One region of the Brevibacillus sp. NPDC058079 genome, then DNA from elsewhere that is predicted to be linked to it. Evidence: a T-box and tRNA genes for the amino acid it is inferred to sense, from the RefSeq annotation. Region 1 holds a T-box; the other holds one or more tRNA genes.
What was found. The T-box of region 1 lies ahead of thrS (threonine--tRNA ligase). A T-box ahead of a tRNA ligase gene usually reads a tRNA of that ligase, here a tRNA-Thr.
Positions count from the first base shown of each region.

Region 2: it has a tRNA-Thr gene. The T-box ahead of thrS (threonine--tRNA ligase) is inferred to sense a tRNA for this amino acid. The anticodon was not compared.

Region 1 is NZ_JBHVSO010000003.1:361,182-377,355, reverse strand. Features, by position in the region: gene ACFVS2_RS11925 (hypothetical protein) at 1-208, shown strand, start outside; gene mqnC (cyclic dehypoxanthinyl futalosine synthase) at 354-1,460, shown strand; gene ytxC (sporulation protein YtxC) at 1,643-2,563, shown strand; T-box leader at 2,589-2,825, shown strand; gene thrS (threonine--tRNA ligase) at 2,886-4,799, shown strand; gene ACFVS2_RS11905 (methyl-accepting chemotaxis protein) at 4,934-6,988, shown strand; gene moaA (GTP 3',8-cyclase MoaA) at 7,160-8,179, shown strand; gene infC (translation initiation factor IF-3) at 8,443-8,949, shown strand; gene rpmI (50S ribosomal protein L35) at 8,980-9,177, shown strand; gene rplT (50S ribosomal protein L20) at 9,269-9,628, shown strand; gene ACFVS2_RS11880 (helix-turn-helix transcriptional regulator) at 10,036-10,722, opposite strand; gene ACFVS2_RS11875 (R2-like ligand-binding oxidase) at 10,935-11,828, shown strand; gene ACFVS2_RS11870 (hypothetical protein) at 11,986-12,225, shown strand; gene ACFVS2_RS11865 (hypothetical protein) at 12,386-12,619, shown strand; gene ACFVS2_RS11860 (phosphoadenylyl-sulfate reductase) at 12,857-13,558, shown strand; gene sat (sulfate adenylyltransferase) at 13,540-14,679, shown strand; gene ilvB (biosynthetic-type acetolactate synthase large subunit) at 15,357-16,174, shown strand, end outside.
Region 2 is NZ_JBHVSO010000001.1:509,790-525,963, reverse strand. Features, by position in the region: gene ACFVS2_RS02760 (MaoC family dehydratase) at 1-297, opposite strand, end outside; gene ACFVS2_RS02755 (o-succinylbenzoate--CoA ligase) at 308-1,834, opposite strand; gene ACFVS2_RS02750 (TetR/AcrR family transcriptional regulator) at 1,868-2,473, opposite strand; gene ACFVS2_RS02745 (C40 family peptidase) at 2,679-3,575, opposite strand; gene ACFVS2_RS02740 (fumarylacetoacetate hydrolase family protein) at 3,877-4,503, opposite strand; gene ACFVS2_RS02735 (hypothetical protein) at 4,563-5,108, opposite strand; gene ACFVS2_RS02730 (VanW family protein) at 5,242-5,871, opposite strand; gene ACFVS2_RS02725 (NAD(P)/FAD-dependent oxidoreductase) at 6,031-7,077, opposite strand; tRNA gene ACFVS2_RS02720 (tRNA-Leu) at 7,258-7,344, opposite strand; tRNA gene ACFVS2_RS02715 (tRNA-Thr) at 7,352-7,427, opposite strand; tRNA gene ACFVS2_RS02710 (tRNA-Asp) at 7,471-7,547, opposite strand; gene ACFVS2_RS02705 (C40 family peptidase) at 7,725-8,633, shown strand; gene ACFVS2_RS02700 (hypothetical protein) at 8,711-8,953, opposite strand; gene ACFVS2_RS02695 (M3 family oligoendopeptidase) at 9,074-10,861, opposite strand; gene ACFVS2_RS02690 (M20 family metallopeptidase) at 11,005-12,222, opposite strand; gene ACFVS2_RS02685 (P1 family peptidase) at 12,260-13,222, opposite strand; gene ACFVS2_RS02680 (ECF transporter S component) at 13,222-13,779, opposite strand; gene ACFVS2_RS02675 (energy-coupling factor transporter transmembrane component T family protein) at 13,846-14,682, opposite strand; gene ACFVS2_RS02670 (energy-coupling factor transporter ATPase) at 14,696-15,556, opposite strand; gene ACFVS2_RS02665 (energy-coupling factor transporter ATPase) at 15,553-16,174, opposite strand, start outside.

The sequences.
Region 1 (16,174 bases):
GGGAAAAGTCGTTTTCTATGCGCCAAACGGGACTAACTTGCAATTGTCAGGGGAAATTGACGTTCGTGGTGATCGGGTAGCCATAACAGAAATCATCTATTTTAATGGCCAACCAAACGGAGCACGCGAAACGAATTTGCCACTCGCGCAAACCGTGATTTACTGGGAGCCAGAAGTATACGAACAGATCGGATATGAAGAACAATAAGAATCATTGCGATTCCAAGCCCTGTCTCTTGCAGGGTTTTTTCGCGTACGGAGCGAATCTGCCAGCACCTCGGGCTATAGCCGATGTCCTGGTATTGTGTTATGATGTGGGATGGAATTTACGTATGGTACAAGGAGTGATCCTTATGATCGATTCTATATTGGAACGTGCTCTCGCAGGTGAACGACTGGGTCTCGAAGACGGTCTGGCTTTGTTTGCGAGCAATGAAATCGAAAAGATCGGACATTACGCCAATCTGGTCATGCAAAAGCATCATCCAGAACCGATTGCGACTTTTGTCATCAGTCGCAACGTCAATTACACGAACGTATGTGACACGTATTGCCGTTTTTGTGCCTTTTACCGTCGCCCGGGCTCTTCTGAAGGATACGTTCTCCCAAAAGAAACGATTTTCCAAAAAATTCAGGAGACCGTGGACGTTGGCGGTACAGAAATCTTGATGCAAGGCGGTACCAATCCGGATCTGAAACTGGATTATTATACTGACCTCTTGCGTGAGATCAAGCAGCGCTTCCCGCATATTACGATGCACTCTCTGTCTGTAGCGGAAGTGATGAAAATCGCGGAAGTTTCCAACATGTCTGTCGAGGAAGTGCTGAAAGAGCTGAAGGCAGCGGGTCTCGATTCCTTGCCGGGAGCGGGTGGCGAAATCCTCGATGATCGTACACGTCAGAAGATTTCCCGCTTGAAGGGTTCTTGGACTGAATGGATTGATACTCAAAAAGCCGCACACCGTGCAGGCTTGCCTGGTACAGCTACCATGGTAATTGGTTTTGGGGAAGAGATGGAAGAGCGTGTACTGTCCCTTCTGCGCATTCGTGATGCACAAGATGAGACAGGCGGCTTCAAAGCGTTTATCGTCTGGACCTTCCAGCCGGACAACACCAACATGAAGGCTGTCAACAATACGCCAGAGGAATACTTGAAAACACTGGCAATCAGCCGCCTTATGCTGGATAATATCAAAAACTTCCAATCCTCCTGGGTGACGATGGGCCCGCATTACGGTCAGCTTTCTCTCTCTTATGGAGCGAACGATTTCGGTCAAACGATGATGGAAGAAAACGTTGTTTCCGCAGCGGCATGTACGTACAAGGTCAACACGAACCAAATTTTGGAGCTCATTCGCGGCGCAGGCAAAATCCCTGCACAGCGCAACACACAGTATGACATTCTGCGCGTTTTCAAAGACGGCGAGATGGCAGAACGTGATTTTGTCATGCAAAACTAATAAACCAAAAAAACGCTTCTCTGCCCCCCTCCTAACAAAGGGAAATCGGCAGGGGGGCGTTTTTTGGTTATTTAATCAGGAACTTTTTACCTGCAACCTTCCCTGAGTTTCCAACCGTTTAAAAGTATATCGCTCCTGACGGGACATATACTGTAACTACAATGGCGGTTGGGGGGATGGTTATGCAGACGTTTCGCGTATTGCTGGAGAATGTCCCTGAGCATTGTGACACGTATCGGGCTATCGTAAATGAGATGACGGAGCGGGTCAACACTGCACCGGTGCGCATTACATACAGGGAGCAAGAAGAGAATGGATACCTCTTGTTCTACTTTCAAAGCTGGTGTGAGACTGAGTATGACGCGCAGACCATCGAGTGGGCGAGAGCCTTCGTTGCTCTTACATTAGCCGAATGGGTCATTCAGGTGAAGGAACCGAAAATTATGGAAGAAATGGCCGCTGACTTACTCGCTGCCGAACAGATGGAGACAGAGTGGGCAGAGATTTTTCCTTATATTCAACGCATGTGCCAAGAAGTCGAGCTTGATGGCAGGGAACTGTTAACGGCTACAACACGCAAGGCAAACGTATATCGCGACGTTTTCACCTATTTGGAGTGGGAGAGAACAATTAACGTCTTGGGCTTCGTCCGGTTTCGACTACAGGAACATTGGAACGAGCTATTCGAACTCGTGGAAACTGGCATTGATGAATATCTGGAAGACAAGCAATACCAAGAGTTTGTCGAGTTGTTGCGCTATTTCATTGCTGTACAGGAAACCAAGCAGGAAGTCGTTCATGTCGTTCCTAGTGTGGACAAACCTTTCCATCTTTATGATAAAAAAGGGGATCGGCTTTGGCTTGAACAGTTGGATACCGTTCTGAACATGGACGAACAAAAATGCAGGGACGAGGATTATTTGGTCAGTGCTTTGGTTACACTGGCTCCTGAGAGTATCGTGCTCCACATGGCTTCCGAAAAGCCTGGGCTTGCACAGACGATCCGCAGTATTTTTGACAGTCGGCTCGTTACTTGCCACTCTTGTTCGCTTTGTCTATCCGAGCGACGTGTACTTGACGGGAATAATCCCTCTAAACTATAATAGCAACAACAACTTTACAGCGCTTATAAATACGATGAGAAGGACACGGACAATAGTTAGGACGCTCTAGAGAGGCGGGTCAACAGGCTGGAAGCTCGCTGCGAACTGTTATTGATCTACCACCTTCGAGTAGCTACCGGGAACGAAGCGTAGGCTTTTACTATCGGTATGCCGGTTAAATACCGTTACATGGAATGAGGAGTCTGTTTTTGTGAACAGACTTGAAGTAGGGTGGTACCGCGAGAACACACTCGTCCCTTTTTGGGGATGAGTGTTTTTTTATTTTCTCAACCAAACAAGATACAGGAAGGAAGAATCCACAGTGGCACAAATTCATGTTACTTTCCCAGATGGAGCCGTTCGTCAATACGACGCTGGGATTACTATCGAAGACATCGCAGGCTCCATTAGCTCTAGCCTGAAGAAAAAGGCAGTAGCTGGTAAAAAAGACGGCAAGGTTGTCGATCTGTACACAGAACTCACAGATGACGCAGCGATTGAAATCGTTACCCTCGATTCTGCCGACGGGTTGGAAGTATACCGCCACAGTACAGCTCACTTGCTCGCTCAAGCGGTAAAACGCATTTACGGCGCTGAAGTGAAGTTCGGAATCGGTCCTGTGATCGAAGATGGCTTCTACTACGACATGGATATTCCAGTTTCCCTTTCCCCAGAGGATTTGGGCAAAATCGAAGCAGAAATGGAAAAAATCGTGAAGGAAGACCTGCCGATTCGCCGCAAAGTCGTAAGCCGCGAAGAAGCAACTGCGATTTTTCAAGAACTGAACGATCACCTGAAGCTGGAGCTGATTCGCGACCTGCCAGAGGATGCGACTATCACAATGTATGAGCAAGGCGAATTTTTCGACCTCTGTCGTGGTCCGCACTTGCCGTCCACTGGCTTCATCAAAGCATTCAAGCTGATGAGCGTGGCAGGTGCATACTGGCGCGGAAAAGCAGAAAACCAAGTTCTGCAACGCGTATACGGTACAGCTTGGCCGAAAAAAGCAGACATGGATGAATATCTGCACTTCATCGAAGAAGCGAAAAAGCGCGATCACCGCAAATTGGGTAAAGAACTGGGACTGTTCATGTTCTCCGAGGAAGCACCAGGTATGCCGTTCTACCTGCCAAAAGGCTTCACTGTTCGCAACGAGCTGGAGCAATTCTCCCGCCGTCTGCAACAATTGGCACAATACACAGAAGTGCGCTCTCCGTTCCTCATGAACGAGCGTCTCTGGAAAGAATCTGGTCACTGGGATCATTACAAAGAGAACATGTACTTCTCTGAAGTAGACAACGCGACTTATGCCTTGAAACCAATGAACTGCCCAGGTCACATGCTGATCTATAAAAACGAGATGCATTCCTACCGCGACCTGCCGATCCGTTACTCCGAGTTCGGGCAAGTTCACCGCCATGAGTACTCCGGGGCATTGAATGGAATGCTGCGGGTGCGCACCTTCTGCCAGGATGACGCGCACGTATTTGTTCGTCCTGATCAGATCGCGAGCGAAATCAAAGGCATGATCACTTTGATTGATAGCATCTACAAGGTATTTGGCTTCGAATACAGTGTGGCTCTGTCCACTCGTCCGGAAGATTCTATGGGCTCTGATGAGCTATGGGAAGCAGCAGAAAGCTCTCTGAAAACAGTGTTGGATGAGCTCGGTATGGCCTATGAAATCAAAGACGGAGACGGTGCGTTCTACGGACCGAAGATCGACTTCCAAATTACCGACGCTCTGAAACGCCGTCACCAATGTGGAACGATCCAGCTGGACTTCCAAATGCCTGAGAAATTCGACCTGACTTATGTCGGTCAAGACAACGAGAAGCATCGTCCAGTTGTCTTGCACCGTGCGATGTACGGCTCCATGGAGCGCTTCATTGGTATCCTGATCGAGCACTACGCAGGTGCATTCCCGATTTGGCTGACTCCGATCCAAGCACGCATCATGAACATCAGCGAAGTGCATATGCCATATGCAGAACAAGTAAGAGAAAAACTGCAACAAGCTGGCATTCGCGTAGAGCTGGATGGCCGCAATGAGAAAATCGGCTACAAAATCCGTGAAGCACAAGTTGAAAAAATCCCGTACATGCTGGTCATCGGTGAAAAAGAGGTGGCTGACGGTACACTGTCCGTCCGCAAACGCGGAGTGGGCGATGAAGGCGCGATGACAGTGGATGCGTTTGTAGAAAAAATCCGCGCTGAAATCAATGAAATGAAGTAAAAGCGTATAAAAGTAGAGCCGCCCTGAAGTTTTGGGCGGCTTTTTTCATTATACGTTTACTTGGAAAAAAGAACGGGAAAAGGATGTAGGGTAATTGTTCTTATGGACATCAAGAAGAACTGCGGGGGATACGTATGCGGGTAAGCATCAAGCAAAGACTGATAGCAGCATTTCTTGCCATTATTTTAATCCCGATTGGAGTGATCAGCTCATTTGTATATGTCAGTATGGAGGAGCGAATCCAGACTTATTTTATTGAATCCTCGACAAAAGAAGTGGCTCAAGTAGACAACGCGATTAACTTGTATTTCGACTCGATTCGTGAAAACGTAAACCTGATAGCAGGCAGTCCCTTATTAAAAAGTGCAGATAACACTATCACGACGTATATGGACAAACCAACCAAAACCAAGCATACCCCACTGCAAAATGGCGGGGTAGAGGCGGCCGTTTTTAAAGATTTCCTACGATTTGTCGATTCTCATCCGAATACTGCATTTATTTATTTAGCGACAAAATACGGAGGATACATACAGTGGCCGACAGATGATGTCATTCCGAATTACGATCCGCGTACAAGGGATTGGTACAAAACCCCAATGGAGAATCCCGGAAAAGTGATCACCACAGATCCGTATCTCTATTTAGGCGACAACAGTATCGTGATCAGTAACGTGACAATGCTAAAGGATGACAAGGGTGAACCACTGGGCGTCGTTGGACTGGATGTGAATTTAAAAGGGCTAACCGACATTTTGAAAGAAATTAAGATTGGGAAAACGGGTTATCTCATGCTGGTTGGCAAAGACGGAACGATTTTGGCTAATCCGAAGAACCCCGAGCTCAATTCGAAAAAACTGAAAGATACGCAAATTCCTGAATTGGCTGCTATCGCAGAGAATACCCCCAGCAGCTTTGCGGTCACGATGAACGATACCGAGTATTTGGCGAACGTCTTTACTTCAGACAAAACCGGCTGGAAATATATTTCGTTTATTGAAAAAGCTGAGCTCTCTGCTGAAGCCCATCAAATCGGTTTCATCATCGGGATGTTAAGCATTTTGTTTGCCTTACTAGCGGTTGTCGCTTCCGTTCTTTTCTCGCACAAATTCACCAAGCCATTGCTTGCCATCGTTGACCAGATTGCCCAGATCGGACGTGGTGACTTTACTGCTGAATTGCCCAAAAACCTTTTGGAAAGAAAAGACGAAATCGGCATGCTTGGTCAGAGCATTCAGGTGATGCAAGTATCCATCCAAGGACTCATTCGGGAAGTCCAAAAAGCGGTTAACACCCTCTCTACTTCGTCAGACAACATATCGGTTCGCTTGGCAGACAATGTAGATACTACGAACAAGATATCTACTACCATACAGGAGGTAGCGAGCGGGGCGCAAAATCAGCTCAGAGGTACGGAAGAATCCGCAAGAGCGATGGAAGAAATGTCGATCGGCATCCAGCGTGTGGCGGAAACAACCTCCATCATCTCGGAAGCATCTACATGTACGGCGGATGAAGCGCAGCTAGGAAACCAGTCCATCCAAAAAGCTATCCAGCAAATGGACTCCGTCCGTGACTCTGTGGAACATTCCGTATCCGTAGTCAAGCAATTGGGTGAGCGATCCAAAGAAATTGTGCAAATCATTGATGTGATTACGGGAATTGCTTCCCAAACGAATCTGCTTGCTCTCAATGCAGCCATCGAAGCTGCCCGTGCGGGAGAACATGGACGGGGGTTCGCTGTCGTAGCAGATGAAGTGAGAAAACTCGCTGAACAATCTGATGAGTCTGCTCGGCAAATTGCCAACCTCATTAAGGAGATCCAAGCAGATACGACCATGGCGGTCAACGCGATGGATTCAGTCAATCAAGATGTTCAGGATGGATTGTCTACTGTACTGGAGTCAGGAGAAGCCTTCCAACGCATCTTACAAGAAATTCAACAGATAACCGATCAAATTCAGGAGGTATCTGCTGTCTCTGAACAGATGTCCGCTGGATCGGAACAAGTAGCAGCATCTGTGGATGAGACTGCTCAAATTGCAAGGATTTCAGCGCACAATGCTGAAAATCTGGCTGCTTCCTCCAAAGGACAATTGGCCACTATGGAAGAGTTTTCCGTTTCATTTGAATCCTTGAATCATATGGCTCGCGAACTGGAAAGAATGATCAGTAAATTTAAGATATAAGAATGCATTAACGGAAAGAGTGCGAATGTCGGGAGGTATTCGTACTCTTTTTTTGCAAAGTGGTCCCATTTATGACACAATGTGCGGTTTACGTTTGAAAATTTGGCTATTTCGATTTATGATAATAGACTGGTACTAAGTCGAAATGCGATAAAAGGAGAGTGAACATCTATGCCAGAAAAAGTGCTTGATTTGCGGAACCGTCCTCTCCGGGATTTACGAATATCTGTCACCGATAAATGTAACTTTCGTTGTCGTTATTGCATGCCTGCCGAAATTTTTGGACCGGATTTTGAGTTTTTGCCGCAAAGTAAGTTGCTGACCTTTGAGGAGATTACCCGTTTGACCCAGATCTTTACTTCGCTTGGGGTCGGGAAAATCCGCATTACCGGCGGAGAGCCATTAATGCGCAGAAATTTGCCTGAATTGATTCGAATGATACGTGAAGTGGAAGGCGTTCAAGATATCGCGATGACGACCAACGGTTCTCTCTTGTCCCGCCATGCGCAAGCACTAAAAGAAGCAGGTCTGGATCGGGTCACGGTCAGCTTAGACAGCTTGGATAATGAGCGCTTTGGGATGTTGAACGGTAGAGGTTATCAGGTCGATACCGTGCTGGAAGGGATTCGTGTTGCGGCAGATGCCGGGCTTTCGATCAAGATCAACATGGTGGTACAACGCGGAGTCAACGATCAAGATATTTTGCCGATGGCACGGTACTTCCGTGAGCAAGGGCACACCCTTCGATTTATTGAATTCATGGATGTGGGAAACAGTAACGGCTGGCGGCTGGATCAAGTCGTACCTTCCCGTGAAATTGTGCGCATGATCCATGAAGAGATGCCGTTGGTAGCGACTGAAGCGAACTACTATGGAGAGGTGGCTTCTCGCTATCACTATGAGGGATCGGACCAGGAGATCGGGTTAATCTCATCGGTGACCCAAGCTTTTTGCTCCACTTGTACGCGAGCTCGCCTGTCGGCAGAAGGGAAATTGTACAACTGTCTCTTCGCTTCATCCGGAGATGATTTGCGCGAGCCAGTCCGCGATGGACGCACGGATGAGGAGATTCGCGAGCTGATACGTGCGATCTGGGAGCGGCGCGACGTGCGCTACTCGGAGGAACGACTAAGTGAAACGCCTGGTCTCGCCAAGCGTGATAAGGTTGAAATGTCCCATATCGGGGGATAATTAGGTATTAGCCTTGACAAAACCCAAGCTACCTTGTAATATAAGTTGCGTGTATAAACACTTCATACTTCGAGAACAAGCAGAGGCGCACAGCTTCTCACCTGGGTCGACGTCGTATACGACTGTTGACAGGTAACTCTTACGCAAGGATCCTCGGATCTGATGAAATTGCTTAGGTGAGATATGTGCGGGCGCAGATTGCGTTCGCATATTTTTGTTCCTTCTCGAAATTGACGGGGGTGGCAAGTATTAGCAAGGATCAAATGTTAATTAACGAAGCGATCCGAGCCCGTGAAGTCCGTTTAATCGGTGCTGACGGGAGCCAATTGGGAGTCGTACCTTTTAGGGAAGCATTGCGCATTGCCCAGGAAGCTGAATTGGATCTGGTAAACGTTGCTCCTACAGCCAAGCCGCCTGTATGCCGTATCATGGACTATGGAAAGTTCAAATACGAGCAGGCGAAAAAGGAAAAAGAAGCGCGTAAAAACCAGAAGATCATCGAGCTGAAAGAAGTGCGTTTTTCTTCTAACATCGAGGAACACGATTTTCAAACAAAGCTTCGCAACGTCCGCAAGTTCTTGGAGGATCAACACAAGGTGAAGTGTACGATCCGTTTCCGTGGACGTGAAATCACCCACTCCGAAATTGGACTAGGCGTTATGGAACGTGTTGCTGCCCAGTGTGAAGATCTCGCTACGCCTGAGCGCAAGCCGAAGATCGAGGGTCGCAGCATGATCATGATTCTGGCTCCGAAAGCGGAAAAGCAGTAAGATAGTAGTTTAGACAGGAGGATTTTTCAGATGCCTAAAATGAAAACCAACAAGGCCGCTGCGAAACGTTTCAAAAAGACTGGAAGCGGCCAATTGAAGCGCGACCGTGCGTTTGGTAGCCACTTGTTCGCTAACAAATCGACGAAAGCTAAGCGCCACCTGCGCAAAGCTGCACTCGTTTCCAAAGGCGATCAAAAACGTATTGAGCAAATGCTCACTTACATGTAAGTTTTTCTTTATTACACACCATTACGCAGCATGAGCTCCCTAAGCGCCTAGCAGTAGGCCGCCATGCTGGAAAGACCAGGAGGAGTTTAGTATGCCAAGAGTAAAAGGTGGCATTGTTACACGCCGTCGTCATAAGAAAATCCTGAAGCTGGCGAAAGGATACTTCGGTTCCAAACATCGCCTGTTTAAATCCGCTAATGCGCAGGTTATGAAATCCCTGCTGTATGCATACCGTGACCGTCGTCAAAAGAAACGTGATTTCCGCAAACTGTGGATCACTCGTATCAACGCGCAAGCTCGCATGAACGGTCTGTCCTACAGCCGTTTGATGCACGGCCTGAAAGTTGCTGGCATCGAAGTTAACCGCAAAATGCTGGCTGACTTGGCTGTTAACGACAAAGCTGCGTTCAACGAACTGGCAACAGTTGCAAAAAGCAAACTGAACGCTTAATTTTTGAATAGAAGAGCCGATCTTCCCGATTGAGGGCAAGGTTGGCTTTTTTGTTGTGGTCTAGATAGCAAAATCAAACGAATAGCATCCTACACCTGTCCACACGCTATCAATCTCCTTGTCATATCTTACAGCAAAGATAGAAGGAGGTAAGTGGCATGGCACAATGACGAGTAAGCCTATGGGCAGGCAGAAACTTTGAAGCTCGTCGTATTCGTTTTCGCAGACGTGGGGTAGCAGTCCGACAGTGTCAAGCATTTGAATTCATGACCACTTCTCAAATCAGGGAGATTCAACGGACGAGAACAGCACCGAGAAACGTGGTAGAAATCAGAACGTAGAAATGGAAGTTTAAGTCAAAGAAAAAACAACCGAGATCACATTCGGTTGTTTTTTTCTATTTCTATTCAACAAATGATTCGCTGGCGAATAGCGTCTGCCACACCTTGTGCGCGATTTTGCACACCGAGCTTTTTTAAGGAAGACTTGATGTAATCCTGCACGGTAAACTCACTAATTCCCATCCAGTCTGCCATCTCCTTAATGCTTTCGCCCCATGACATCCGCTGCATGACTTCGACTTCTCGGCGTGAAAGCTTGACGGTTTTAGGGCGAAGGGAGTCGGTTGCCAATACTTTCCCCAGCATCAAACAGTATGCGCTTAAGGATTGTACCAATTGATGGTTGATGCCGGAACAGCCATCCTGATGCCAGGAAATACCGGCGTAGCCGAGTACGTTAGGCCCATAGCTGATGGGGAGAATGAGCGCATAAGGGGCGCCATACACTAAATTGGGCGGGAACTGACGAATCGCCTCAGAATCTAGCAGGACGGCTTTCTGTTCACGGATCGCATGCTGGATGAGGGGCATATTGCGCATGTCCACCCGTATATCGCGGATGGAGCATAACTCTTGGTCGAGGATCGACCATAGTCCCTCACCCATTTGACTGAGCGTCGAGTAATTGCACAGAATGGCTCCCATGAAAGGAAAGAGATCCACGAAGCCGCGTACAGCAAGCACCAGTTTCTCCTCATAAAATGTTGTTTCTTCGATTCGGTCGATGTACATGTTCAGCTCTGGACTGACCATGGAGTGATTGCCACCTCCATTTGAGTGATGAACACCCCCTGATTTTTGGGGATATGAACGATCGTTCAGTCTGACCTATAATCTACATACAGCGCCTTCATTTTATCAAACCGCTAATCGGAGCGTAAAGAATGGATTTGGGATAAATTAACAATTTCATGACTTCTTTCATTCGTTTGGAATAGAAGGCGCATGAGAAAAGGAAAGGTTGGATGGGGATGAGGAATGGTTTTGTTTCGACCAGCCAAAAAGGATTGAATCAGGAGCTACTGCCGTACCAATTGTATCAAAAAGCGAAGAGATACGGCATTTGGAACCCGCAGGACATTGATTTTACGCAAGACCGCGAAGATTACGCAAATATGAATCTGGAGCAGAAGGAAGAAACCTTGGGACGAATTGCTGGTTTTCTTGGTGGGGAAGAGGCTGTCACCCTCGATCTTTTACCTTTGATCATGGTCATTGCAGAGGAAGGGCGATTGGAGGAAGAAATGTATTTGACAACCTTCCTCTTTGAAGAGGCCAAGCATACCGAGTTTTTCCGGTTGGTTCTCGACAACATCGGCGAGTCAGGAGACTTGCATCATTTTCACGATGATGTGTACAAGCGAATTTTCCATGAGATCTTGCCGAATGCACTCAATCGTCTGTTGACGGATAAATCCCCCGAAGCCATCGCAGAAGCTTCTACTGTCTACAACATGTTTGTAGAAGGCGTGCTCGCAGAGACAGGCTACTATGCGTTTTACGAAGCACTCAGCAAAACGGGGCTCATGCCTGGTTTAATGCAAGGAATTGGGTATTTGAAGACAGATGAATCGCGGCATATCAGCTACGGAACATTCCTGCTGCAGCGATTGATCTGTGAGCATCCCCATATTTACGATGTCATTGCCAAAAAGATGGATGAGCTGGCTCCAATGGCAAGTCATCTGTACGACTGGATGGATGACCCCCAAGGGGTGAGTGCATTCGGGGTGAAGGTCACTGATTTGCAGCAGTTTGCGAAAAAGCAACTGAGTGTGCGCATGGAGGTACTTGCCCGAGCAAAAGGGCAGACGATTGAAGAGCTGTATAAGCATACAAGAACAACGATCGATGTGTAAGAAAAATAGATCCAGTTGCAGAACTAGGCTCTGGTCCTAAAGTAGAATCCGCCCAAGGTCTGAGTAAAAAACAACCTCCCGTCCGTGTTAGACAGCCTGGCTGATCCCTTACAATAAAGCCATAAGAGGAAAACATTGGATAGGGAGAGAGATCAAAATGAGAAAACAAAAGTGGATGATGATGGGAATTACAGCAGTTGTTTGTTCAGCGATGGTTGTGCCAGGGGCGTTTGCCAAAGAGAAAGACGACGCACATTCCGTGACGAATACTTTCTTTGCCCCTGCTCCGTACACGACGGCACCTGTAGTCCAGAAAACAGATGCCGTGACAGGCACGCAAAAAACAGGAAGTGCATTTATTTTCGCTCCAAATGTAAACGAAAAAGAAGAAAACTAATGGGGTTAAAGCATCCGTACAGGATGCTTTTTCTTTTGTAAAAAACGATTCCGTCTCAAGTCTGAGAAAAAAACAATCTTTCGTCCGTGTCGAGCAGACTCTCCAATGCCATACAATAAAAAGCGTTACAGGAAAACATTGGATAGGGAGAGAGACATAGATGAGAAAACAAAAATGGATGATGATGGGTGTAACAGCAGTTATCTGTTCAGCATTGCTCGTGCCAGGAGCTTTTGCAAAAGAAAAGGATGATTCTTACACCGTGACACCTTCCTTGGTAAACCCTGGTTCGTACGCCGTACCAACGGTTCAAAAAACCGAGGCCAAAAATACGCAACAAACCGGAGCCTCTTTTATTTTCGCCCCGACAGTAAACGAAAAAGAGGAGAAATAAAGCAGCAAAAAGCTGTCAGACCCTGTCTGGCGGCTTTTTTTTGTGAAAAACGTCCCCTCTCATTGGGGGATCGAAACATCTCGACGTTTTTCATAAAAGTGGATGCGACCGCTTGCGGTCAACCAAACGGTACTGACCGTTTGGTTTGGGCGAGTTGGATATAGGTGGACGATGCGCCACTTCCAGTCACTAGGCATATGATGGTGGGTGAATCCTAGCAAGAGAGGAGCTTCGCTGATGAGCAATCGCCAGAAAATGGCGGATGAGGAAATACAGGAATGGGCAAGCCGACTGGAAGCTCAAGCGCCGCAGGACGTGCTTGTGAACGCCGTGGAAAACTATGCAGCCAGTCTGATCCTAGCTGCCAGCTTTGGCGCTGAAGATGTCGTTTTAATCGACATGCTGCACAAATTGGCTCCCACCATTCCTGTATTTTACCTCGATACCAACATTCATTTTGCTGAAACGTATGATACGCGTGACAAGCTGCAAGCCAGATACGGAACGACATTTATTCAAGTGCAGCCACAGCTGACGTTAGCCGAGCAGACAGAAAAACACGGAGACAAACTGTGGGAGAGAGAACCGAATCTTTGCTGCGAGATTCGGAAGGTAGAGCCGTTAAAGCGCGTCCTGTCCAACTATCAGGCGTGGATGACAGGCATTCGCCGCGAACAATCACTTACCCGAGCGAATACAAAAAAAGTGGAGTGGGACGAAAAATTCAACCTGGTTAAATTCAATCCGCTAGCAGATTGGACGGAGGCCCAGGTGTGGGAATATATCCATGCAAATGATGTCCCTTACAATCCATTGCACGACCGGAACTATCCAAGCATTGGCTGCCGAGTATGCACGCGCGCTGTCATGCCTGGCCAAGATTCTCGATCCGGACGGTGGGCTGGCTTCGAAAAGACCGAATGCGGTCTGCACAAATGAACAGTGCAGGAGGGAAAGATGTGAAGCAAACGATTTTGCCGCACGGGATCAAAAAAGCCATGATCGTGGACAAATGGACCCTGTCGGACATCGAATGTCTTGCCATCGGAGCATTTTCTCCGTTAACTGGATTCATGGAAGAGGCGGATTACCACACTGTCGTGGAAACGATGCGTCTAGCCAATGGAACGGTTTGGCCATTGCCAGTGACATTAGCTGTTGATGCAGATGAGCACGGCGATCTTGCGCCCGGCGACAGTATTCTGTTACGTGGGGAAGATGGAGTGGACTATGCGATTTTGCAGGTGAATAGCTGCTTTGTGCCAGATAAAATGCGGGAGGCCGAGCTCGTTTTTCGCACGGTGGATCTCGCTCACCCCGGTGTGAAAAAGCTGTTTGAAAAGCCAAATCTATACGTGGGTGGACCTGTAGAAATACTGCAAAAGCCACAGCCTGAGCGCTTCTCTGATTTTTATTTGACGCCGGCAGAAACGAGTGAAAGATTTCGAGAAAATGGCTGGAAAACGGTGGTTGGTTTCCAAACGCGGAATCCCGTTCACCGGGCGCATGAATATATTCAAAAGGCGGCATTGGAGATTGTCGATGGCCTTTTTCTCAACCCATTGATGGGGGAAACGAAATCAGACGATGTTCCTGCACAAGTGCGAATGAAAAGCTATCTCGCCCTTCTGGAAAATTACTATCCACGCAACCGTGTACTGCTCGGTGCTTTTCCGGCTGCCATGCGATATGCGGGTCCGCGTGAGGCGGTCTTCCACGCATTGGTACGAAAAAATTACGGTTGTACACACTTTATTGTCGGCCGCGATCACGCAGGGGTAGGCGATTATTACGGCACGTATGATGCGCAGCACATCTTTTCCGAGTTTGCGCCAGGTGAGCTCGGTATCCAGCTGCTCTTTTTTGAGCACAGCTTTTACTGCAAGGCATGCCAAGGGATGGCAACGACCAAGACGTGCCCGCATGACAAAGACTCTCATATGACCTTATCGGGAACAAAAGTGAGGGAAATGTTGAGAAACGGGATCACGCCACCTCCGGAATTTACACGCCCGGAAGTCGCAACGATTTTGATAGAGGGATTGAAATCCTCGCAATAAAACGGAACCGAAAAAGCAGGAGAGGGACGGCAATGCCGTTCTTTTTCCGTTGCGAAAAACTGGACAAGTTTTCCTGTTTTCAGTGAAGAACGTCTCGACGTTTTTCATAAAAGTATCCGCGACCGCTTGCGGTCAACAAAACGGTTTTGATCGTTTTGTTGTATCCGCTTTCACGCAAAAACCGCGCTATAAAGCCATTTCCAACTGAGCATTCGTTCGGACGAAAGTCCAGTAAAATCTTTTTGTTTTCGTTGACACCCCCTAGGTGCCTAGCTATAATCAGACGTAACACTTTATTCTGACAACAACAATATTGAAAATATTGTTTTAATAGTAGGCCATGACGAGGATGGTGCGCGTTACCCCTTTTACAGAGAGCCCTGATGCTGAGAAACGGGTATTGGGTACGTCGCATTGCTCACCTCCGAGCCGTTTAGCTGAAACTTGCTTTGCAGGTAGTAGGCCAAACCGCTTAACACCCGTTAACGTGTTACAGTCCACATTTGTTGTGACTGGCTGAGATCGGCTGACCGTGAGGCGCCGATAAAGTTGGGTGGTACCGCGAACCCTTTCGCCCCAAAAGACATGGAAATAAAACCGTGTCGGGGCGAAAGGGTTTTTCTATGTGTCTATAGTTATTTTCAATACCTGTTGAGAATTGGGAGGAGGAGAGGTCAATGAGTGTTGAAATGGCCGAATTGCAGAAAAAGAACGGCATTCCACCGATTCAGTTCGGGGAAGAAGTGTCAGGAGCAGAAACGCTGCTGCGCTGTTTAATCCTGGAGCAGGTCGAATACATTTTCGGCTATCCAGGCGGTGCGGTGCTCCCCATTTATGACTCCCTGTACGGGAGCTACTTCAAGCACATTTTGACTCGCCACGAGCAAGGCGCTATCCACGCTGCTGACGGATATGCCCGAGCAACAGGCAAACCGGGTGTATGTATCGCCACTTCCGGTCCGGGAGCAACGAACCTCGTAACAGGGATTGCAACCGCTCAGATGGACTCGGTTCCGCTGGTCTGCATCACAGGTAACGTGGCACAGTCGCTGATTGGTACCGACGCGTTCCAAGAGGCGAACATTACGGGAATTACCATCCCAATTACGAAGCACAGCTACTTTGTCCGCGACATTCGCGATCTTCCACGGATTGTGAAGGAAGCTTTCCACATCGCGACAACCGGTCGTCCGGGCCCAGTATTGATCGACATTCCCAAAGACGTCGCCAATGAGAAGGCTCCATTTACCTACCCGGATAAAGTGGAGATTCGCGGCTACCGCGCTTCACTCGTACCAAGCGACGAACAAGTACAAGAGTTTGTAAAAGCCGTTAGCGAAGCGAAGCGTCCAGTCATTTTGGCGGGCGGGGGAATCATTGCAGCTCAAGCAGAGAAAGAATTGCGCGACTTTGCTGAAAAAACACGCATCCCGGTGATCAACACCTTCATGGGATTGGGCGGTTTCCCTGGAACACACGAGCTGTCGCTGGCAAT
Region 2 (16,174 bases), on a different contig from region 1:
CAGCACGGTGGCGGTCGCAGTGATCGTATCTCCGATCAATACCGGAGCCGTAAACTGAATGGTCTGGTCTTTGTAAATGGAACCGATGCCAGGTAGCTGCATCCCGAGCAATCTGGAAAACATGCTCGCCGTCAACAGTCCATGTGAGATACGCTGGCCGAATCGCGTGTCTTTTGCGTACTGTTGGTCGATGTGCACTGGATTGTAATCCCCACTCATTCCCGCAAATAGGACGATATCTGTTTCCGTAATCGTTCTGCTAAAAGATGCTTGCTCCCCTATTGCAAATCTCGCCATGCGAATCACCTCATTGCGTAATGGAATCGCTTTTCAATCTGGTCAATGCTTGTTTGATGATTTTCCCGGTTGCATTGCGTGGCAGCTCGGTTAAAAACACGAATGACTTCGGGATTTTATACTTCGCCAGTCTTTGCTCACAGTGCGCTCTGATGTGTGCTTCGGTGATGACGACACCTGATTTGGCCACGATAAACGCCTTCGCGACCTCTCCCCATTTTTCATCGGGTACACCGACGACTGCGGCTTCCTGAACGTCATCTAGCTCGCCGATGACCTGTTCCAGCTCTAGCGGATAAATGTTCTCCCCGCCTGAGATAATCATGTCTTTGCGCCTGCCTACGATATAGGCGAACCCTTCTTCATCAAAACATGCCAAATCCCCTGTGTATAGCCACCCATCCCGGATGGTCTTGGCTGTTTCTTCTGGTCTGTTCCAGTATTCCTTCATCACATTCGGACCTTTGACGAGCAGTTCTCCGATTTCGCCCTGCCCTACGTCTTTTCCGTCATCCGAGATCAGGCGGACTTCACAAAACATAACGGGCTTGCCGATTGAGCCAGCTTTTCTTTTTGCATCTTCCTTCGCAATCATAAACACGGTGGGGGATGTTTCTGTCAGGCCGTATCCTTGTCCAAAAGGGAGGCCTCGCTCCTGAAAATGCTGGATGAGTTCCATGGGGCATGGAGCGCCGCCGTTGTAAAACCAACGGACGGAATCGAATGATGTGGTAGCAAATAAGGGACATTGACGAATGGCTTCATGGATGGCAGGCACACCCATAACGATGGTGACTCGGTGTGTTTCAATTAATTGAATCGCTTTATCAGCGTCGAACTTCCCGGCGACAACGACGCGTCCGCCAGCAAGCCATGTAGGGAAGGCAAACAGTCCGATTCCCCCGATATGGAAGAGTGGCAATAATACGATCGAGCAGTCTTCTGAGGTGAGATCAAGCGCGGCTACATTGTGTACGGCGTTCCAAAACATATTTTCTTGGGTGAGCACTGCTCCCTTGGGCTTTCCTGTCGTTCCTGATGTATAGCAAATGATGTATGGATCATCTCCACTGCCGTCATCTGCCTCGGTCCTACTGTGCTGGGATGACTCATTCGGGCCATCCTGGCTCCACGGGAGTTCTCCCGGTTCCAGCCATATCATGTGCGCAACACTGGCTTTCGCCTTAATCAATTCAATGGTGGCACCAAACTCGGGCTGGGCAAATAACACGCGGATACCACTATCCTCAAACTGATAGTCTAATTCGGCAGGGGTCAAACGGATATTAAAGGGGACGGCAATCGCACCGAGTTTGGCGATGGCAAACAACAGAAGCACATACTCCAAACTATTTTGGGACAAAATGCCGATCCTGTCCCCCTTTTTGACCTGTAGCTCATGTCGTAAATAGTTGGCAAGACGTTGGATCTGTTCATTCATTTGCTGATACGTAAGTGATTGATCGTTGGCAATCACTGCGATCCGCGTCGGAGTGATTCGGGCTCGCTTTTCAATCCAATAAGCAATTCCGTTCATGAACTCTACTCCTTTGCCTATAAAATGGATCGGTTACGGCTTGGCAGCAATCCCTTTCATAATCATCGACATAGCTGTTTCTAACACCTCTTCCGGTACGTCTTCATTTTCCCAGTAAACCCAACGCATCCCGATGAATTGTCCGATCGACATGAGACAATAAGCCAGCGTCTCATGATCCATCTCTCGAAACGCACCTTCGTTCATGGCGTTCTTCAGACTTCGTACGTACCCCGCTGCCAGTTTGGCGTAATACCAGCGATACAGCTCCTGGTCGACGAGCGCAGCCTGTTGAATAATGCTGTACATGTTGCGATGATGTTTGATCCAACGAAAAAAGGCCAGAAATCCTAGGCGCAGATTCTCTTCTTGCGTGGTTGCTGCCATGATCGCTTCTTTGATCGTCGAACGAAGCTCTCTGCTCAGCTGCCTGATCAATTCATCATAAATCGCTTTCTTCGACTCGAAATAATTGTAAAACGTTCCTTGAGATACCTGTGCATGCTGTGTGATCAAGACGATGGACGCATCATAATAGCCCAGCTCACCAAACACATGCTCTGCGGCATCCAGTATTTTTTTGCGGGTTTCCTGTCCTTTCTTGGTTAAAACAGGGGTAGGCAGACTATTTTCTGACACCTGAATCACCTCTCAGTTTTTATTATATGTATAATTCTAAATATTACAACATATTTCTTGTTGTTCATTTTCAGCGAACGGAGAACGGCATGATTCCCTTTGCCATATTGGCAGAAATTGACGCGAAACGATCTGTGAGAACAAGCGTCATATATAGTACAAAAGCTCCCATGCGAATGCACGAGAGCTGAAATGGATTTGATGCTTAAATGACGCGCTTGATTTGAACTGTGCGCTTTTCCCAATTCGTTCCATCGTACTTGGAATAAGTCACACCAGGACTACCGTAAGTGTGCAGGATTTTCCCATCCCCTGCATAAATAGCTACGTGTGTAATCCGATCAGAAGAACTGGTTACCGATGCCTTCATGAAGATCAGATCACCTTTTTGCAGATTGCTCTTGGAAACAGATTTCCCCACAGTAGATTGCTGGCGGGAATCGCGCGGCAATGTAATGCCCGCTTCTTTAAACACGCGCTGTGTAAAGGAAGAGCAGTCGAATGTATTGGTCGTACTGCTGCTTGAGCCGTATTTGTATTTTGTGCCCATATACTTTTCACCATTTTTAATGACCTGATCGGCAGTTTTGCTTACAGGCTGTTCTGGCTTGCTAGGCGTATTCCCCGAGGAATCAATAACACGACGAGCCCCTACAAATTTGTCACTGTACTTCGAATATTTTTTTACAACTACCTCGTCTTCCCCTTTCGAAGAATAAACGAATTGATCACTGCCTATGTATATTCCCATAAAAGTTGGGCTGCCGCTTCCGCTAGAGGCGAAGAACACCAAATCTCCTGGCGCCACGCTTTTTTCGGATACTTTCGTCCCAGTCTTGTACAGGCTAGAGATTGTGCTCCCGATGGAAATCCCTACTTGTTTGTACGCATACGTAGCCAGCTCCGCTGATCCGAATTGCTTCGGTCCCTTTGCTTTGTACTCGTAATCCTTCCCGATCAAAGAAGTAGCAATATTTGCAACCTCTGACTGTTTTGAATCTTGTGTCTTAGCGGCCACTACTCCAGCTTGACCACCCATTAACAGGGACGTACTCAGCATGACTGCTACTGTTGACTTCATTACCCAATCTCGTTTCGTCACTTTCTTTTCCTCCTTGTCATGTTGTGGCACCCGTCTTGGGTACATGGACAGAATAGCGCAGGAGGAAACAGGAGGATAAGACCGTAAAATTTTCCAATGATGGAATTGGTAGCATGGGACTAGTCTGAAAACACGGTGTAACGTAGGTGGTTGCTACCTCTTAGTTCCATGGAACCATAAAAGTTACAAAACGGTATCAAAGGTGATTTTCGTCGCAAAAAACGGCTATATTGATGGCCCGAACTCCAAACAAAAACCATCTTCTGCATGTTTCTGTCAGAAGATGGTTCTCCACTCGTACCTATTTCATTTTCGCCGTAAACTGCCCCCAGGTCTCTTCTCCCCAGTTGAGAGTGAGGACATCTCCATCCGCAACAGGTCCTACCCCCGCTGGCGTCCCCGTGTAAATGATATCCCCTTGATCCAGGCCTAGATATTCGGAAATATAGGCCATAATGGTTTCCAAATCAAAAATCAGATCACGGAGATTGCCGCGTTGCACTTGCTCTCCATTTTTCAGCAAGGAGAAATCGGTTTGGTTCAGCTCATGGATACCAGGAAAAGGATGAAAAGACGTCAAAATTGCTGAATTTTTAAACCCTTTTGCCAACAGCCATGGATGCCCCGCTTTCTTCAGTTCACTTTGAACATCCCGCAAAGTAAAGTCGATCCCGAGTGCTATTTTGTCAATCATATCGTCAAGTGTAGCTCCAACCTCATACGGTCTCGCTAAGTGAATCACAAGCTCTGCCTCATAATGGAGCTCTCCACGCGATGCCGGAAGCTCAATGGCCTCGCCATTTGCCATTGCAAGCGCATGTGTTGGTTTATCAAAGATCATTGGCTTGGTTGGCACATCGTTCCCCAACTCCGCAGCATGCAATCGATAGTTGCGACCGATACAGTAAATATTTTTGACTGACTCCATTTTGTCCTCTCCTTTGGTGGCTGTCTCTTTTTTTCACTATATCATGGCTGTACGGCGTATTACAGCTTGTCTTGTTCGCCTTCTTCCATGCAGTTACGATAGCCAGGCCAAAGACGGGCATTCCCTCTTGCTTCTACTTCAATCACGGTATCACAAATGGATTCCAACGCACTCTCCAGGTCCATCTCTTGCTCAGTGCTCCAGGAAAATTCGTAATGGAAAATCACTTGCTGCTCTGTCGCTTCGGAGAGGACAAACGCAAACTGCTGTTGTTGTTCCACGACATGCTTTCGGGCTTCAACCGTCGCTTCTACCGAGAACAAACCATCCCATTCAGCAACCATATATGTAGAAGTAACATCAATCCACAGGGAGGGAGTATCATTCGTCCGCCGAAAAATAACAGAGTCCTCCCGATAAAACCCGTAGCCAGAGGGCAGCGCACCTGAGAGCTTGAATGGGATTCCTACCGGCAAATCATGTGGCTTCAATGCGTGAACAAGCCTCCCAGGCAAAAGATAGTAACCATCCTGCTGGCGATCTAACCGTTCTCCCATGACGAGAACCTCTTGATTGTGTGAATCACCTGTCACCTGAACGAACATCACGGCACCTCCCTCTAAAACAGTATGGTCAGGAATGCATGACTCAAAACTAAATGACCATCCATTTTTTTCCTGACAAAATACCGAAAAAAACAGGGTTCATCCATAGGATGCCCCCTTTATTCCTTCTAAGCTACGCACGTATGATCGCAATCACAACATGTTCGTCATCGTATGATTTTGCTTTGATTTTCACAGGAAAATCATACAAGTTGGTAAATTTAAAATCCTTATAGCCATACGCTACTGTGGCATCTTGACCCATTGGCACGTATCCCACTGATTTGCTGTGGTTATGCCGTTCCATCATGATCATCCCCGCTTCAGCAGCTGCATTGTAAAGCGTGCTAGAAACTTGACAAATCCCGCCTCCATAGTCATCGACGAGTTGACCTTTCTGAATAACCCCAGCCTTTTGCCAGCCATCCTCCGGCAAATTCGAGTTTCCCACTATTTCATTGAAAGAAAACACCTGTTGCGGCTTGATTTTTTCATTATGAAGCTTGCTCAATGCTTGCCTGATGTTATGTTTACGCGCATCTGTGCTGTCTTTCATCGATGAGTAGTAAAAGCCGAGAACCTCCTCTTCCTTGAGGTCCATCTTCTCCACATACTTTTCCTGTAGCTTTTCCTGCAACTCGAGAGCAGGAGATAACGGATCCACTTGTAACGCCATTGCACGCTCAGGCGCGTAGTTCATACCGAGCGAGAACACGAGGACCACTGTCGCCATACTGATCGGCCAATGCCGAACTTTTTTCATTTCTACTTCCTCTCCCACATTTGTTGATCGGTTTACTGACGCGAAGTTCCCTATTTATATTGACGGTCATTGTTATTACACGTTGCCTCTAACAATGTACCGTATGGGAAAAGCGACAATCAACCTGCAAATGTTGGGCTTTTTGTCCTACATCAGGTTCTACTCGTCATCCTCATCGATAACCCCGAGGGCTTTGTTCTTTTCTTTAAAACGCTGGTTATGGGAAGAAACATAGGCCATCCGATCTGCTACCGGGTCTATGTGTAATTTGGCACTGTTTACGGCCACAGCAGCATCGGTGAATGCTCCCGCGATCAGCGTAATCTTGCTGTCAAAGCTCGCAAAATCGCCTGCCGCAAAAATCCCTGGCATATTCGTTACCAGACGAGGACTAACAAACACGTTCCACTCATCCATATCCAAGCCCCACTCTTTAATCCCTGTGAAATCGGCCTTCAATCCGTGATTGACGATGATGGCGTCTACATCGATTTGCTCCGTCTCGTCCGTCTCCAGATGACGTATCGTCACTTTATCGATCGTTTCTTTGTCTGAGCTTTGCAATTGCGTGACCGCATATGGAGTGCGAACGATCGCAGATGACTCTTTCATGCGCTTCACATTCCGCTCATGTCCACCAAATACATCACGGCGATGCACGACAGTTACAGACTCTGCGATTTGCACCAGTTCGTTTGCCCAATCGACCGCGGAGTCCCCGCCCCCTGAGATGAGGACGTGCTTACCACGGAATGGCTCCAGTTCCTGCACTGTATAATGAAGATTTGTCACCTCGTAGCGCTCGGCTCCTTCGATCTCCAGCTTCGCCATTTTCAAAATACCCCGGCCCAAAGCCAATATGATCGTGCGGGTCCAATGCCGTCTCCCCGATTTTGCAACGAGTATGTACGTGCCGTCTTCTTGTGGCTCCAGTCCAATGATCGCCTCGCCCAGCACGATGGTGGGATCAAATGTCTTCGCTTGCTCCACCAGATTAGCAACCAACTTTTCACATAGTTGTGGTGGTACACCGCCAACATCCCAGATCATTTTTTCTGGATAGATCAACATTCGTCCACCGAGCTCTTCTTTCGCTTCTATGAGTTTCGTCTTCATATCGCGCATTCCGCTATAAAAGGCAGCGTACATCCCCGCAGGGCCACCGCCAATAATGGTTACATCAAACAGTTCCAACTGTTCTTCCACAACTACCCCTCCATTGTCTTGCTTGTTTGTTTATGAATCATCAAAAGCGATGATGAAAATGAGATTCATTATCACAATGTGATTGTAATGGAAAATGGAGGAGGATTCAACATTCAAGAAAAAATAAAAAGGCTCGTAATTAGCTTCATCAGCCAATTTACGAACCTATTGTTTACCATATGGTGCGGTCGAGAGGACTTGAACCTCCACGGTGTTGCCACCACTAGAACCTGAATCTAGCGCGTCTGCCAATTCCGCCACGACCGCATAAAAATGGTGCCGGCAATAGGACTTGAACCCACAACCCCCTGATTACAAGTCAGGTGCTCTACCAATTGAGCTATACCGGCACATTACGAGAAACTATGTAATTCGCACATTCTAAAGATAGAATGGCGGAGCTGACGGGACTCGAACCCGCGACCTCCGGTGTGACAGACCGGCGTGAACTCCAACTTCACCACAGCTCCATGTAGTTTTTGTCTCCATCTTGCGGCGACTTTTTTAATATAGCACGATTCTATCTCCTAATGCAATAGTTTTTGAAAAAATAGTGAAAGATTATTTTTTTCATAGATTTACCAACGAAAATCCGATAGAATTTTAGATAGATATGCAGATTTTAGTAGATTGGTGGAGACGATGACATGAAAAAGACTTCGAGGCTACTCACCTTCCTCGCCCTCTTCACTCTGCTGCCTACTGCTGCCCATGCATCCTCATCGGCATATGTGGTATCAGCAGGTGATACGCTGAGCAAGATCGCTCGCGAGCATCAAGTATCGGTGGATCAAATCATCCAATGGAACCAACTGAATGATGATAGATTGTCAATTGGACAAACTTTGTCTATTCATGGTGCAAACACTTCTGGCTCCATTGCGACTGACATTCCTTCCGATGTAGCTGTCGATCAGAATGATAACGCTACCACTGAGTCTAAAGAACTAACCGCCGGTGAAAAGGCCCGCGTCACTGGTGACGTGCTGAATGTGCGTAAAAAGCCTTCGACTGACGCAAAAGTGTTAGGCAAGCTAAGAATCGGTTCCGTTGTAGAAGTTGTAGAAACAGGTAGTGAATGGACGAAAATTGAATTCGAAGATCGTGAAGCATATGTTGCTACAGAGTTCTTAAGTCCAAATCTCACTTCTACCGTTTCGCTGCCTGCCGAGGTAAATGCAGAAGATCTGGGCCGTATGAAGGAAATTTTTGAGCCATTGCTCAATACACCATACGTCTTAGGTGGAACTACTCCGAATGGCTTTGATTGTAGTGGCTTTACTTCATACGTTTTTGAACAGCTTGGGGTTACACTTCCGCGCACTTCTGAAGATCAATTCCGTGGCGGCCAAGAAGTATCACTGGATCAAGCACAGCCTGGTGACCTCTTGTTCTACGATGCGCTTGGAAAAGGACGCGTGTCCCACGTAGCGATCTATCTGGGTAATGGGGCAATCGTTCATGCGAATGGCGAAGATGTTCGCTATGGCAAAGTCGAATACATGCATAAGCTCTACCCGTTTTACGGAGTGAAGCGTTACGCTAATTTCCAGTAGGCTTTCCTACACATAAAAGCAAACAAACAGCCCTATCTGCCTTTGCAGCAGTTCGAGGGCTGTTTGTTTTTCTGTGTTTAATGTATTTCGGTATTATGGGCCTGCTGCTGCTGTTGTTGTTGCCCTCCGATTTCGATTTTGCCCAACGCTTGCTTCATTTTGTCGAGCTGAAGCTGATAATCACGAACGACTACGGTAAGAACACTGACAGACTCCTTGAAATCCGGCTCGCTGCTTACTCTGTCGATGGCTCTATGTAAATGCAGCATCTTGTTCTCCGTTTCCCGCAATAGGTCGAGTAACTGCAATCCGTTTACCACGTAATCACCTCATCTGTTTTTTCTTACTTTCTCCTTCCCCTCTGTTCCCTATGCGCACAAAAACGTTTTGCATTATGAATAAAAAACGTCCGCTAATGACATAGCGGACGTTCTTCCTATTTAGTTCAGGCGTGCAGACGCGAGCTCAACGAATTTCTCGATATCTTTTGCAACCAAAGAGAGTGAATTCCGCCAGAAATCGACTGAGCGTACATCAACATCCATGATGGCTGCTACATCCGCAACGCTCATTTTGCCTGTAACAGATAAGAGCTTGTCGTACTGCTCAACAAAAGCTTCCCCGCGCTTGAGATACTCTGCGTACAAGCCTTTCGCGAACAAGAGCCCAAAAGCATACGGGAAGTTGTAGAAATTGTAATCCGCGCTATAATAGTGCGGTTTGCATACCCACATGTACGGGTGTAGAGCTGCCGAATCCAAACCATCTCCGTAAGCGTCCTTTTGTGCTTGCAGCATCAGTTCGTTCAGAGTGGAAACAGACAAGGCACCTTCTGTTCTGCGCTCAAATACAGCAGTCTCGAACAAGTAACGGCTATAAATATCGACGATCACCTGACTTGCTCCGCTAATATCATTTTCCAAAATCGCAAATGCTTCCTCGGAGGTCGCTTGTTCAAGCGCTGCATTGGCAATGATGGTTTCACACAAAATGGACGCGGTTTCGGCGATTGGCATCGGGTATTCGCTATTCAAGAATGCTTCGTTTACGAGACATTCTCCGTGATAGCCATGTCCCAATTCATGTGCCATTGTGCTCACATCGCTGTAGCTGCCTGTGTAGTTGGACATAATTCTGCTCTCCCCTACGATGTGCAGGTTGTAGCAGAATGCCCCCCCACGCTTGCCTTCACGAATCTCAGCATCAATCCACTGATCGTCATAAGCTCGTGCTGCATAGTTGGCGAGTTTTTCGCTAAAGCTACCAAAGTGCTTCACGATGAAGTCGCGGGATTCTTCATACGAGAAGCGCATGTCTGCCTCACCCACTGGCGCAAACAAATCATAAAACGGCAACTGAGCGCTCTCATGACCGAGCAGCTTCGCCTTTGTACGGAAGTATTGATGGAAGGATGGCAGGCTCTCACGCATCGCCTGAAGCATCGCTTCGAGCGTCTCGCGGTCCATGCGGGAGTCTTGCAACGTCTTATCCAGCGGCGATTCATAGCCTCTGAGCTTCGCTACGGTAATAACCTCGCCCTTAATTCCATTCAAGCTGGCAGCAGCAGCTTGATCGATTTTTTTGTAAGCGGCAAGTTCCGCCTCGTAGGCCGTTTTGCGCAGCTGCGGATCTTTTTCATTCGCCATGTTCCGCACCACAGGCAATGGAAGCTGTTTGTGCTCGCCATCGACTGTGATGTCTACCAGTAATGTGGACGTCAGCATTTCATGGAGCTTTGTCCATGCATTTGACCCTGTATTTTTCATTTTTGCCAGGACGATTTCTTCTTTTTCGCTCAGCATGTATTTGCTCTTGTCTGACATTTCTGTCAACATAAAGCGATGTGTCTCTAACAGATCCGATTGGCTAATCAACTCGTCTAGGTTGCTCAACGTTCCTAGCCACTTTTGGAACTGCACGCCTGGTTCAACCAACTCAACTGCCTGATTCTGTACTTTTTCAATCGCGAGCAATGCTGCTTCATTCTTGGCATCGACGCTTGCAGTCAGCTCTCCGTAGGCGTACAAGCGGAACTGCGTTTGCAGAACGGAGGTCATCATCGTTATGTATGTCTCCATCTTCGCTACTGCATCTTCTGAAGATTGCAAGTTTTGAACTGCCCAGCCTTTGATCTCTTCCATTTCACGTACTAACTTCTCCCAATCTTGTTTCCATTCGGGCGCATCAAACGAGGAATACAAGACGTTCAAATTCCAGCGCATATTCATGGGCACGTGCCTCCTTTTTGCTTATGTAACAAACCTATTGTAAAAAAATTTAGATGGATTCTGCAAGTTTTTACTAAGAAAACTTCTTTTACGAGAAGAAAAAGACTCTGCCGCTAGCGTAAGCAGAGTTCTTTTGTAGGTGATTAGGCTCGCACTGGCTGCGTCAAAAACGTCAATGCAGATAAGGCAAAAAGCTGGGTGGATTCTACCAATTGGTCAATCGCTACGTACTCATCAGCATGATGAGGGATGTGGCGATCGCCTGCGCCTGTCGTCAAAATCGGAATGCCGGCTTTGTGCAGGAAGGTTCCATCTGTCGCACCTGGGACACCGTTATATACGGGTTCTTTTTTCGTGATTTCCCGATAGGCGCTCGCAACAGAAGTCACGACTTCTTCCTTCATGCCAGTTAAGGTCCAAGGACGCTCTTCGATGAGTTCCAAGGAAGCTTTGAACTTGTCATCTTCTTTGCTTAATCCTTCTAATATGGCACTGATTTCTTTGTACAACTCCTGGTGGTCCTGCCCGGGGACCGTGCGAATATCAAGTGTGGTCATGCATTGATCGGGTACGACGTTGATTTGGGCATCTCCTTTGACCGGTGCCTGCAAAATCGTCGGAGTGATACTCGGCCATCCCAACATCGGATGCTCTCCCAGACGCGCCATTTCCTTGCGTTCCAGCTCCTCTAACGCGACTATTGCGCGTGCCATACGTGTGTTCGGATTGATTCCCGTCAGTGGCATGGCACCATGCGCCATCTTGCCAAATGTACGAAGGATGGCTCTCATGGCTCCTTTTTGCGTGATGCAGAGCTGATTTTCTTCTGGTTCGCAGATGATCGCCGCATCGACGTTGTTGGCCCAACCGCGACGGATGAAATCTTTGATCCCGATCATCATGCTCTCCTCATCGCAAGGGATGCACAGGAGGATTTTGCCTGTAAAAGACTGTTTGGATCGTTGGATAGCTTTGACGGCACATATCGCGGCTGCCAGATTTCCTTTTGTGTCACAGGAGCCACGCCCGTAGATACGTCCACCAGATATTGTCCCGCCAAAAGGGTCGTAGCTCCAAGCATCCCGGTCCCCTTCTGTTACGACATCCGTATGGGCTTCGAACAAAAGCGTTTTGCCAGGCCTGCCCGAATCGTAAAAAGCGATGACATTCGGTCTGCCTGAAACAACCTCTTCATAGAAGACCTGCAAACCCATATTGCGAAGATAATCGGCGACAAACAGCGCGACCCGCTCTTCATTCGCTCCTGCCTGATCGGGGCGAAACACACTCGGAATTCTAACTAGCTCCTGCGTTAGGCGCACAACTTCCTGCTCGTCAACAAAGGATATCACCTGCTTCATCCGCCAATCCTCTCCTCTGCATCCAATTATGTTACACCTATTCCTGGAAGTAACTGCGATAAGATGGCAGTCCCCCTGCTTCCTCTGCGTGCTTAACCGCTTGGATGACGGCTTCTGCCAGCACATCTGCGGACAACGCGCCCACCAAGTCTACACTTGTCTCTACTTCGCCTGTTGCTACTGCAAAGATCGTATCGCCATCGTACATGGTGTGTATCGGACGGATCGTACGGGCAAGCCCGTCGTGAGCCATTTGCGCTACTTTGTTTGCTTCTGCTTTGGACAAGCGGGCATTGCTCGCGACTACGGCAATTGTCGTGTTCGTACCTGGAGGGATCGGAGCAAAAGCTTGCTGGCGCATTATCTCCATGCTATCCCGAATGGTTCCCTGTTCATCTCTCGGCCCGGCTATGATCGTCCCTGACTGCGGATCTACGACATGACCGACCGCATTTACAGCGACGATCGCGCCTATGACGAGTCCATTGGGTAATATCACGGAAGCTGTGCCCAACCCGCTCTTCATCGCGTTCCCAAATCCATTCAGCTTTCCAACTGAAGCACCTGTACCAGCACCGACGTTTCCGTGTGCTATTGTCTCACGGCTTGCTGCCTGTGCTGCCTCATAGCCCATTTGACGATCCGGACGAACCCGATAGTCGCCTACAGCCAGGTCGAACAAGACTGCTGCTGGAACGATAGGAACGACGCCATAGCCAACATCCAGTCCGATGCCTTGTTCCTCCAAATACTGCATGACACCTGTTGCAGCATCTAAACCGTATGCACTGCCACCCGAAAGACAAATTGCATGGACGACACTCACCAGATTGACTGGGCCCAAGAGGTCCGTCTCGCGGGTGCCCGGGGCAGAACCCCGGACATCCACGCCGCAGACAGATGGCTTTTCCAGCATAATCACACTGCATCCTGTAAATGTTTCTTCGTTTTGTACATGCCCGACGAGAACTCCGGGTACGTCAACTATCGTTCCGGTCATTATAAGTCTCCTGAAATTTTAGATTTTTGCCTGCCCGCTGATCCTAATTTCTTCCAAGCTGCAACGACAGCCAATGTAACAATGACCGAAACAATTGCTTCTGGCAAGCCGTTCGTGATTGCAACTGTTGTCGCTACACCGAGCGTCATGTATCCTCGAATAACGGCCATGCCCAATACCAGGATCGTGTTTGTCATCGCCCCAATAAAGCCAGCGGCACCTATCGCCAAGTACTGATTGACGTTTTTCAAACCAACATAGGTCAAGTAAGCAGTCACACCGATGAACAAACGTGGCAGGATGGCGACAAGAGGGTCTTTAAAAAGCGGAACGGTGGCATTTAAGAAAGAAGAGACTCCAAATATAAGGCCAATGATCATACCAACGCCCCAGCCCTCCATTATGCCCCCGATAACAGCCGGGATGTGCATAATAGTGGCATTGCCCGCTGCTGTCGGAACCGGAATGTAGCCGAGACGTGTCACCCCGAGCAATATCGCTATCGCGCCCAGAACCCCTGCAATGACAATCTTGCGAACGGTCAAGCCTTTTTCCATGCATACTCCTCCTTTTACGAGTTTTATGTGGAATGCCCTACTCGGGCGAATTCCCGCTAGTCTCCCTTACCAAGGTATGGCGAGCATGACGGCAGAAATGACTATGCTTACGATTAGCGCGACGTAATCTTTGCCTACCGCCTTGTATTGGGTGTATCTGGTCCGTGCAGCACCTGGTGTGTAGCATCTGGCTTCCATTGCTAAGATCAAATCTTCTGCTCTGGAGAGCGCCACATTAAACAACGGGATGATGATGGGAAACATGTCTTTTGTTCTCTGGATGATCCGCCACCATTCTCCTGTACCGAAATCTGCACCACGGGATGCTTGTGCTTTCATCATTTTTTCCATTTCCATCGCGAAGGTAGGTACAAAACGCACAGCAATCGTGATGATCAATGCAAACGCATGAACCGGAAACTTTACTTTTTCCAAAGGCCCCAGCAGTCGCTCCATTCCGTGCGTGAGTTCCGTCGTAGAAGTACTGAGCGTGAGGACACTCGATAAGAAAATCACTTCTACAAAGCGCATGGCAGACACAATGACGAGGCGTACACTCTCACTCGTGATCGTGATGAAGCCGTATTTCAAATAAACGGTTCCGCCATTGACAACCTCCCCGTAAAAAAGCAACTGCATGATCGCCAAAATAATGATAAAGGGAATAGCAGGCTTAATCCCGGATATCCCGTAATGAAGGGGGATTTTCGAGATTTGAAACATCCCGATACAAATAGCTAAAGCAAACAGGTTACCCACGTATGTATCGCAGATGGCAATCGCTAAGATGAGGATGACGAAAGCACCAAGCTTGAAACGAGGATCGAGACGATGAACGACCGAAGCAGTGGGTAAATATTGACCGATGGTAATATTACGCGTCAATTCAAATTCTGCTGACATGTGGACCCCCTCCTTAGCGATTCATCAGTTTCAAAATTTCCATCGCTGTCTCTTCAGGTAAAAAAGCGCTAGGGTCGATGCTGTAGCCCTGCTCGCGGAGTCTGTATAAAATATCAACCGATTCCGGTGTGCCGATATGATGCTGCCGCAACAATTCCTGATTGCCAAAAATTTGTCGTGGTGTCCCATCGCAGACTGATTTGCCGTTTGCCATGACGCAAACACGATCAGCAAGCTTGGCGACCTCCTCCATATTGTGTGAGACGAAAATAACCGTTAGCTTTTCTTCCCGATTGAGACGGCGGATGCGTTCCAACAGCTCAAGACGAGAGCGTGGGTCCAACCCTGCTGTTGGCTCGTCAAGCACGAGAACCTTGGGTTGCAAGGAAAGGACGCCAGCCAATGCCACCTTGCGCTTCTGTCCGCCACTTAAGGCAAAAGTCGGACGGTCTTTCATCTCCTGAAACGAAAGGCCGACCAAGTCCATCGCCCACTGAACGCGTCGCCGCACTTCCTCTAAAGGCAGCCCCATCCGAAAAGGGCCGTAAGCTACATCATCACCGACTAGTTTTTCGAACAGTTGATCCTCCGGGTTTTGAAAAACGAGCCCTACTTGTCTGCGCAACGTACGAATATCAATCTTGGGTGAAGATACGTCCATTCCATTGATGATGACCGTACCGGACTGCGGGCGAATCAGTCCGTTAAAATGCTGGATTAGCGTCGATTTTCCCGATCCTGTATGACCGATAATGGCCAGGCATTCGCCCTCTGCCACCTGGATGGTTACCTGGTCGAGAGCCCGATGTTCGAGAGGTGTTCCCTGCATGTAGACATGAGATAGATTTTCCACGTTTACGATCGGTTGCGTCATGAACCACTCGCCTCCGCTTGTCTGACGTATAGACGATTAACCTCCGCGACAACTTCCTCATTGTGGATGAGATCTGGTGTAAATTCGTTATATTCGGAGTGAACGAGATGAGCAATTCGACTCGCGTCTGGAACATCCAGATGCAGCTCGCGAAGTCTTTCCTCATGGGAAAATACTTCACGCGGAGTACCCTCCAATACGATCTTGCCGCCCTCCATCACGATGACACGATCTGCTTCTGCTACCTCTGACATGTGATGGGTCACTGTGACAATCGTCATTCCTTCGCGATGCAGCTTGCGAACGACTGCCAGTACATCCTGTCTACCGTAGCTGTCCAGCATACTCGTCGCTTCGTCCATGACGAGGCATTGTGGCTTCATCGCCAATATCCCCGCAATGGCGATCCGCTGCTTTTGTCCGCCAGACAAATGATGAGGCGGCCGATGGCGAAAGGCACTCATTCCTACTGCCTCTAGGGCAAAATCCACTCGTGTTTTCATCTCTTCTGCAGATGTCCCTATGTTCTCCAATCCGAAGGCCACATCGTCCTCTACAATCGTCGCGACAATCTGATTGTCCGGATGCTGAAAAACCATCCCGACACGGCTCCTCACT